2 linked regions of the Lacibacter sp. H407 genome follow. The protein of the gene in region 1 interacts with the protein of each later gene in a pairwise test. Links are inferred from orthologs where the notes say so. Each region holds a gene or a part of one and is shown in the gene's direction. Other genes may lie near its edges.

The links.
Region 2: the proteins of dnaB (region 1) and dnaA interact in binary tests that used the Escherichia coli proteins (3 or more experiments, as listed by UniProt). The link is inferred for Lacibacter sp. H407 from one-to-one orthologs.

What each region holds. Positions count from the first base shown.
Region 1 is NZ_JBBKTU010000001.1:335,998-341,130, reverse strand. What follows is about bases 1,283-4,190. They hold dnaB (replicative DNA helicase), read left to right. Parts: upstream 1,283-1,891; coding sequence 1,892-3,490; downstream 3,491-4,190. Other genes in these bases: WG989_RS01450 (RsmE family RNA methyltransferase), read left to right, coding at 3,556-4,190; pheT (phenylalanine--tRNA ligase subunit beta), read right to left, coding at 1,283-1,341. Outside these bases: more of pheT, read right to left, coding at 1-1,282; more of WG989_RS01450, read left to right, coding at 4,191-4,275; WG989_RS01445 (hypothetical protein), read left to right, coding at 4,390-4,551; WG989_RS01440 (ribonuclease H-like YkuK family protein), read right to left, coding at 4,680-5,133. UniProt on the Escherichia coli protein: The main replicative DNA helicase, it participates in initiation and elongation during chromosome replication. Travels ahead of the DNA replisome, separating dsDNA into templates for DNA synthesis.
Region 2 is NZ_JBBKTU010000001.1:2,475,976-2,480,029, forward strand. The notes cover bases 1-2,942. They hold dnaA (chromosomal replication initiator protein DnaA), read left to right. Parts: upstream 1-725; coding sequence 726-2,159; downstream 2,160-2,942. Other genes in these bases: WG989_RS10820 (bifunctional metallophosphatase/5'-nucleotidase), read left to right, coding at 1-587; WG989_RS10835 (hypothetical protein), read left to right, coding at 2,628-2,942. In the rest of the region: more of WG989_RS10835, read left to right, coding at 2,943-3,359; WG989_RS10840 (DM13 domain-containing protein), read left to right, coding at 3,372-3,800; DNA repair protein RecN, read right to left, coding at 3,822-4,054. UniProt on the Escherichia coli protein: Plays an essential in the initiation and regulation of chromosomal replication. Binds in an ATP-dependent fashion to the origin of replication (oriC) to initiate formation of the DNA replication initiation complex once per cell cycle.

The sequences.
Region 1 (5,133 bases):
CAGCGACTCAAATATTTTCTTTACTGTATCGGGATGATAATTTTTACCACTGATCTTTTTCAGATAATGATATTTGATGGCGATCTGTGTTTTCTGTTTTGGTGTTGGATACACATCCACTACATCACTTGCAATTTCACCACCACCTAATTCTTTAATTAGTAAAGCAGCACGTTTCAACACGTTCACAGTATTGCTGATATCCACTCCTTTCTCAAAACGGGTGGCTGCATCGGTACGCAGGTTATGACGGAAGGATGTTTTACGTGTAGTGATGGGATTAAACCATGCACTTTCTAAAAAGATATTTTTCGTTGCTTCTTTTACACCACTTTTCATGCCGCCAAATACACCTGCAATACACATCGCTTCTTCTTTATTGCAGATCATCAGATCTTCGCTGCTCAGCTTGCGTTCTTTTTCATCAAGCGTTGTAAATACAGAACCTTCGGGTAAATTCTTTACAATTACTTCGCCGCCGGTAATGGCATCTGCATCGAATGCATGCAATGGCTGACCGGTTTCGTGCAATACATAGTTGGTAATGTCTACAATATTATTGATTGGTCGTACGCCAATTGCTTTCAAACGTTGCTTTAGCCAATCGGGACTTTCCTTTACTGTTACATTGCTGATGCTTACACCTGCATATCGCTGACATGCTTCTTTATTTTCTATCACCACACGAATGGGTAACGATTTATTATCAGCTTTGAAGCCGTTTACAAAAGGCGATTTAACGGTATAGTTTTTCTTATCGTGAAAATTCAAATAAGCAATTACATCACGTGCCACACCAATATGGCTCATGGCATCCATGTGATTAGGTGTTAATCCAATTTCAATGATCCAGTCGGTATAAGGTTTGAAATAATCGGCGGCCTCACTTCCAACACGCACATCATTTTTCAGGATCATAATGCCTGCATGGCTGCTGCCCATGCCGATTTCATCTTCAGCACAGATCATTCCATGGCTTTCAACACCACGGATCTTTGCTTTCTTCATGGTCATTGGTTCGCCTGAAGATGGATAGATGGTTGTGCCAACAGTTGCTACGATTACTTTTTGACCAACCGCCACATTGGGTGCTCCACAAACGATCTGCAATGGTTCGGCAGCACCAACATTTACAGTAGTAAGCGATAATTTATCTGCATCCGGATGTTTTTCGCAGGTCAATACTTCGCCGATCACCAGGCCTCTCAATCCGCCTTTGATCTCTTCGTATGCTTCCATGCTTTCTACTTCCAGGCCAATTGATGTGAGGATGCGGCTCAAACGCTCCGGTTCCACTTGCACAGGTAAATATTCCTGCAGCCATTTATAACTGATCGTCATTCGTTTACAACACTTTTATTCAGAAAGCTGCAAAGATAATTCTTTGAAGCCTTGCTCACGCAATCACTTTTAAGGGTTTTTGCTTATGAAAAATCGATTAAAATCGTCTAACAGTAAGCGGTAAACGAAAGTGCTGGTAATAATCGGAAACGAACGGCTGAAACCCTTGCTGTGGTTGATTTTTACAAGATTTTTTTGCTGAAAAAGAGGCGAAAGTTCATATTGTAGTTTGCAGCAGATGACCAAAAAAACGGTTCAAAATCTTTCTGCACAGCCGGTGTGCAAATAGTTCTGGAAAGGGCGAAGAAATAAATTAAATTGAGGATAACAGTAGTTAAAAATGTGAATGGAGACAATATTTGGGTGGATAACCGTTGAATGAATGTGAATAGAGCTTGCATAAATTTTACAAAAGAAATGTTTTTGCAGTCAGGTCTTTTGCATTTACATTCGTCGCCCTTGTTCCGTAACAATTGCTTAACATCAGAATTGCCGAAGCGATTGCAGGAAAAGGAACCCAAAATCACAAACTTGCATTTTACAGCGAAACATGGATCTTACTAACTTAAACAAAGACCGTAAAACAAAGAGAAAACCTGCTCTTGACCTTTCCACAATGGTGTATGGGAAGGTGCCGCCACAGGCCAAAGAACTGGAGGAAGCAGTACTAGGTGCCGTGATGTTGGAGAAGAGTGCGTTTGATGCGATCAGTGAAATTCTGCGCCCGGAATGTTTTTACGTAGACTCACATCAGCGTATTTTCAGAACCATGCAAAGTTTAACGGCCAAGAGTTTGCCGATCGACTTGTTAACGGTTGTGGAAGAGCTGAAGTTGAAAGAAGAACTGGAGATGGTAGGCGGTGCTTACTATGTAACCCGTTTGACCAATACAGTTGTTTCAACTGCGAACATTGAAGCGCATGCACGTATTATTCTGCAAAAATTTTTACAACGTGAATTGATCCGCATCAGTGGCGAGACCATTGGTGATGCGTATGAAGAAAGCACCGATGTATTCGATCTGCTTGATGATGCAGAAAGTAAACTGTTTGAAATAACCAATAACTATCTCCGCAAAAACTTTGATTCGTTTGATAATGTGTTGATCAAAACCATTCAGCGTATTGAAGACATGCGGAACAAACAGGAAGATATTACCGGTGTGCCAAGCGGCTTCCCGTCAATGGATCGGGTGATCTACGGATGGCAACCTTCGGATCTGGTAATTCTTGCTGCACGTCCTGCCGTGGGTAAAACTGCATTTGCGTTGAACCTGTTGCGGAATGCAGCGTTGAGTCCGTCGAAGCCAACACCTGTTGCCTTCTTCTCGCTTGAAATGGGTGCTGCACAGTTGGTGCAGCGTATTCTTTCGGCCGAAAGTGAAATTATGCTGGAGAAAATTTCCCGTGGTAAACTGGAAGATCATGAAGTGCAGCAGTTGTATAAAAAAGGAATTGAACGTTTGGCAAAAGCGCCCATCTTTATTGATGACAGTGCGGCGTTGAACATTTTTGAATTGCGTGCAAAGGCCCGTCGATTGGTAAACAAGCATGGTGTGGGATTGATCATCATCGACTATTTACAGTTGATGAGTGGAAGCGCCGGTAACAAGAATACCAACCGTGAACAGGAGATCAGTACCATTTCACGTGGTTTAAAACAATTGGCAAAGGAATTAAGTATTCCCATTATCGCATTGTCGCAGTTGAGTCGTGAGGTTGAGAAACGGAAGGATGGTAACAAGATGCCACAGTTGAGTGATCTCCGTGAATCAGGTGCCATTGAGCAGGATGCGGATATGGTGATGTTCCTGTATCGCCCCGAATACTATGATATTACGTCGAACGAATTTGGCGAAAGCAATCGTGGTGAAACACATATACGTATTGCCAAGCACAGAAATGGTTCGCTTGAAACAATTAAGCTGCGGGCGTTATTACATATCCAGAAATTTGTGGAAGATGATTTTGGTGACAATATGGGCAGTGGTGGATTCGGCGGACCACAAGGGCCAATGCCTGGTGGACCGGGTATGATGCCGGGTGGTGGTAACTGGAAGCCGGTTCCTACTGATGAAGGCCCGAAAGTATTTGTACAGAAAGGCAGTAAGATGAATGACATGAATTTTGATGAGGAAACGCCGTTCTAGATTTCGGATTGCCGATTTACGATTTTAGATTTGTGTCCTGCTAAATTATTGGCAGGACATTTTTTATGGCTTTACCTTTTTTTTACCTTGAATCGTTTGATGCATCGCAGCAACTCATTACGTTGAATGAAGAAACATCAAAACATGTTGTGCAGGTGTTGCGCATGAAAGAGGGTGAATTGTTACAGCTTACTGATGGAAAAGGTAGTTTGTTGTTGGCGAAGATCACGGATGCACACAAGAAACATTGTACGGTTCAAGTTCAATCTACAAGTTATAAACCCCAAGCTGCACGCAAAATAACCATCGCCATTTCGTTGGTGAAAAATGCGAATCGCTTTGAGTGGTTTTTGGAGAAAGCTACAGAGATAGGTGTTGCTGAAATTATTCCTTTGCTCTGCGAACGCACAGAACGGCAGCATTTCCGTTTCGATCGGATGAAAGGAATTCTTGTAAGCGCCATGTTACAAAGCCAACAGACATGGTTGCCTGTTTTACACGAGCCGGTAAAATTTGAAAATGCTTTACGTCAGACTTCCCCGTCTAACGGAATACTTAAACTTGTTGCCCATTGCGAAGAAACAGAGAAGAATTCATTGAATAAAGTCCTGAGCGAAGTCGAAGGGTCAAATTGCATTATCCTCATCGGTCCCGAAGGTGATTTTACCACTGCTGAAATTGAATTTGCACTTCAACAAAATTATCAACCTGTTGCGTTGGGTGAAACAAGACTACGTACCGAAACAGCAGGAATAGTTGCTGCTACATTATTGTGCATTGCCTAATAGCAGAAAATGCAAAACTGAAATATTGTTTTTTAAATTTAATAGGCCGACCTTACAATTGGTTCTATTTATCTCTGCCGCAAAATTTTTCTTTCATTTCTAAAACATGAGAATATGAAACGGGATATTTTATCTGTTGGCGGTATTGTATGTATTATTCTTTCTATTTTCTTTTTAGCGTATCTCTTTGTTACTTCTCTTACAAAACAATTTTTCAACGAAGTTCCTGACTATGCTGATACATGGATGGCCACGCCAGCAGCATTGAACAAGTAGACAGCATTGCACAGGCTGCTATACAATTCAAATAATTCAGTAAAAAAATTATGTTGGAGCCGAGGTTAGGGGAGACGAAGAACCTCACCGTGGTTCGCACAGTTGAAAGCGGAACCTGAATGAGTAGATCAGTTCACAATTTTGTTAGCACAGCTGCTACTGGCAAAAGCTTCCGGTTTGGCTTTAAAGGCAAAGCCCATTCCAAGAATATAGCCCATTGCTTCACGTAAGGCTTCGTTGCTTTTGAAGTGCGGATTGGTGTTAATGTCGGCATGTACTTCCATGTCAACATCATACTCTGTAAAGAGCTCGCATAACTCATAGGCAATTTCAATGCTCTTGGCCACTTCAACCAACATCCGTTCTTTGATGGAATACTTCTGTTTGGTTTTCTCGTTGTGGATGAACATAAAGCCACCATGACCTTCCCGCAGGAATACAATCACCGTTGCAAATTCTGTTTCGCTTCCTTTTACCTGGCTGTCGGTACCAATACATACTTTCAAGCGAAAACCTCTTCCCGTTTCCCTGAGAATAGCTGTACGCACTTCCTCTTTGATCGGGAGTTTGATGTGTTCGCCG
Region 2 (4,054 bases), 2.1 Mb from region 1 along the record:
TGGGAAATCATGACTTTGATGCAGGGCTTGAAAATTTTGCTACGCAGTTGGCAAAAACTTCGTTTCCGGTTTTATTATGTAATTACGACTTTACCGGAACAGCCATGGAAAATAAATCGCTTCCTTATAAAATATTTAAGAAAGGAAAATTGAAGATTGGCGTTACTGGTGTAGGTATTGAAATGAAGGGATTAGTGCCGGATAATTTATTTGGCAGCACAAAATATCTTGACCCTATACAGCAACTGAATCAAACAGCTGCAATGTTGAAACGTGAAAAGGGTTGTGATATGGTCATTTGTTTGTCGCATTTAGGATATCAATACCGTGAAAATGCAAATCGTATTTGTGATATGATCCTTGCAAAGGAAACAGAACATGTTGATCTCATCATTGGTGGTCATACACATACGTTCTTAAATGAACCAGTGTTAGTGAAAAATAAAAATGGCGGCGATATATTGATCAATCAGGTGGGTTGGGGTGGTATTCAGCTGGGCCGGTTGGATTATGAATTTCTGCGATATAAGCAGAATAATCTGTCGGGTGCGAAATCGCTTTTAATAGGTAAAAAAACAGGTGAATAAAAAATTTTTTTTTCCACAAAAAGTGTTGATATTCGCTCTCCCCACTAAGATTTTCTATTATGAATCTCATTCTAGAAAATTACCAGAGAGATAAAACAGGAACATTATTAACTCATTATATAAACTGCTTTTGGAACAATGACGAAAACGGCTGATCAAGTATGGAAAAGTTGTTTAACCATCATTAAGGATATAGTAGAATGGCAACATTTTAAAACATGGTTTGAGCCAATCAAACCTGTTGAGTTAAAGAATAAGATCCTTACCATCCAGGTGCCCAGTCAATTCTTTTTTGAATACCTGGAAGAACATTACGTAACGCTGCTTGCGAAAACATTGAAACGTGAATTAGGTAAAGATGCAAACCTGGAATACCGCATTATGATGGATAGCGGTAATAACAATAATCAACCCATTACCATGGATGTTCCTGGTCATGGTTATAAAACTTATACAAATAACGAAATGGATTTTCCGCTGGTAATAAGTAACCCCGTCAAGAACCCGTTTGTAATACCGGGCTTGAAGAAGGTGCAGATCGATCCGCAGCTGAATCCAAATTATACGTTTGATTCTTTTATTGAAGGCGATTGTAACCGTGTTGCACGCAGAGCCGGTAAAACAGTTGCTGATAAACCCGGTGCTACCTCTTTTAATCCTTTAGTTATTTATGGTGGAGTTGGATTGGGTAAAACACATCTTGCACAAGCAGTAGGGAACGAGGTAAAGCGTCAGCATCCAAATAAAGTGGTGTTGTATGTGAGCTCCGAAAAATTCATCAACCAGTTTGTTGATCATAGCCGGAACAATGCTATCAACGATTTTATTCATTTTTACCAGTTGGTAGATGTGTTGATCATTGATGACGTTCAGTTCTTCAATCGTGCAGAAAAATCACAGGATGCTTTCTTTGCCATTTTCAATCACCTGCACCAAAGCGGAAAACAGTTGATCCTTTCATCTGATAAGCCACCAAAAGATCTTGAAGGAGTACAGGAGCGTTTGCTCAGTCGTTTCCGTTGGGGTTTAAGTGCAGATCTTCAAATGCCGGATTACGAAACCCGTATTGAGATCCTGGAAAAGAAAATGAAGAATGATGGTCTGGAAATGCACAAAGATGTGGTGAAATACATTGCTTACAACATCAATACGAATATTCGTGAGCTGGAAGGTGCCCTTATTTCATTATTGGCACAATCCTCGCTTAATAAAAAGGAGATCGATCTGGATCTTGCTAAAAAAGTGTTGAAGAATTTCGTCAAAACATCATCTAAAGAAATTACCATCGATGCCATTCAGAAAATGGTGTGCGATTATTTCGACGTGCCATACGAGAAGCTTTTACAAAAAACACGCAAGCGTGAAATTGTACAGGCCCGCCAGATCACCATGTATTTAGCAAAGACCTTTACCAAAAATTCACTCAAAACCATTGGTGAACATTTTGGCGGTCGTGATCATACAACTGTTATCCATTCCTGCCAAACGGTAAAGGATCTGATGGATACTGACAGTATGTTCAAAGAAAGTGTGTTGGAGCTGCAGCAAAAAGTGCAATTAGCCGCCATGTAATAAAGAAATTCAAAAAAATACTTGATCCCGGATTCAATCTTGAAATCCGGGATTTGTTTTTTTGGCACTTTAGCTACAGACAACTATTTTTGCAACCCCAATAGGGAAATTGCCGAAAGGCAATCAGGATCGGGAAGTAGCGCAGGCCGGTAGCGCACCTGGTTTGGGACCAGGGGGTCGCAGGTTCGAATCCTGTCTTCCCGACAGATAAAAGAGTGAAGTGAAAACTTCGCTCTTTTTTTATGCAGATATTTCATTGATCTTACTTCAGTCTTTTTATATGCCATCTCAAATCTGCAAAATCACGTACATATAGTGGAGCGGTGTAAACAGTTGCATTTTTCCAACTGCTGTATTTAAGTAAATGTGTTAGAAGATTTTTAACACAATTTCTTGATCAATGTCGTATCAGAGACAAAACACTTACATGGCTCCAAATAGTTTTGTTGTATGCTAAACAGATCAGGTATGAGATGGATAACGGTAATTGTTATAGTTCTGTGTGTTACTGTTGTACAGGCACAAGAGAAAAAAGAAGTACCACGTGTACATCGGTTTGCTGATTTTTCTGCCACCATTGGTGCCTCACAGCAAACATTGGCTGCTTCGTATGTGTATAATTGGCGGGTAGGGAAGAAGCGAAAATTTGAATTAGGGCTTGGACTGCGAAATACAGCTTACTTCGGCATTAAAAAAGATTTCTGGACAGCACCTGCAAACGTGGCCCGTTCTTCCAGTGTTCCATTTCTTGTAGTTGTTTCTGGACAGCGAACAGAAAACTGGGATACACTTACTGTTCAGCGACCGTTCACCAATTCACTCAATCTATCAGCCAACTTCGGTTATCATCTCAGTAATCGTTGGTATGCCGGTTTTAATATTGATCTCATCGGTTTTACTGTTGGACGCACCGGCAGTGCTGTTTTTACAAGCAATGGAACCACCACCACCGAACCGGCTGCTAAACCGGCTCCATTTAATTTATTACTTACAGGTGATCTCGATCTCGGTTCGCTTAACTCAGAGTTTTTTGTTTACTACAATCTGAATGATAAATGGAGTGTAAAAGCGGTGTATCAATTCATGTTTGTGGAGTATAAAACAACCAATGTAAAGCAAACAGCACCTGATGGAACAATCGTTGATCGTTTCCGCAACAAAGCAAACAATGCTGGTATTGGTGTAGCCTATCATTTTTAAAAGCAGAAAAAAATGAAATCACTTACAATTCTTGTTATCACAATTTTATTATTGATTTCCTGTAAAAAGAACAATGAAACATCTGCCGTTCCCGGAATGGATTCAATTGATTCAGTTGGACAAACGATTTTATTGACGGGTACATTCAACAACGGACCATGGGGTACAGTAAGCGGACAAGTCAGAATTCTTCGCACTGCAACTGGAGCGCTTACGTTAGCGTTACAAAACGTGAATATTTCCAGTGGCCCTGATCTGCACGTATATTTATCAAAAGAAGTGCAGCCGATCAACTTTATTGATTTGGGTTTACTTAAATCAACAAGCGGTAATCAGCTTTATAGTATTTCGGGTGCTGCTGATTTTTCGCAGTACAAATATGCACTCATCCATTGCCAGAAATTTGATCATTTGTTTGGCAGTGCGTTGTTGCAACCGTAAATAATAAGTTGGAAAAGAAATTTATCCTGCAATCATCTCTCTTGCAGTAACCAAAGAAGAGTCGGAAGGTTTTTCGCCACTCAGCATGCGTGCAATGGTTTCCACCTGTTCTTCTTTACTCAACAAGCGAATACGTGTTTTAATTCCTGATTTGTCTTCCTGTTTGTAAACAAAATAATGCGCCGTTGCTTTGGCAGCAATTTGCGGCAGATGCGTAATGGTGATTACTTGATGCTTGGCTGAAAGTTCCTTGA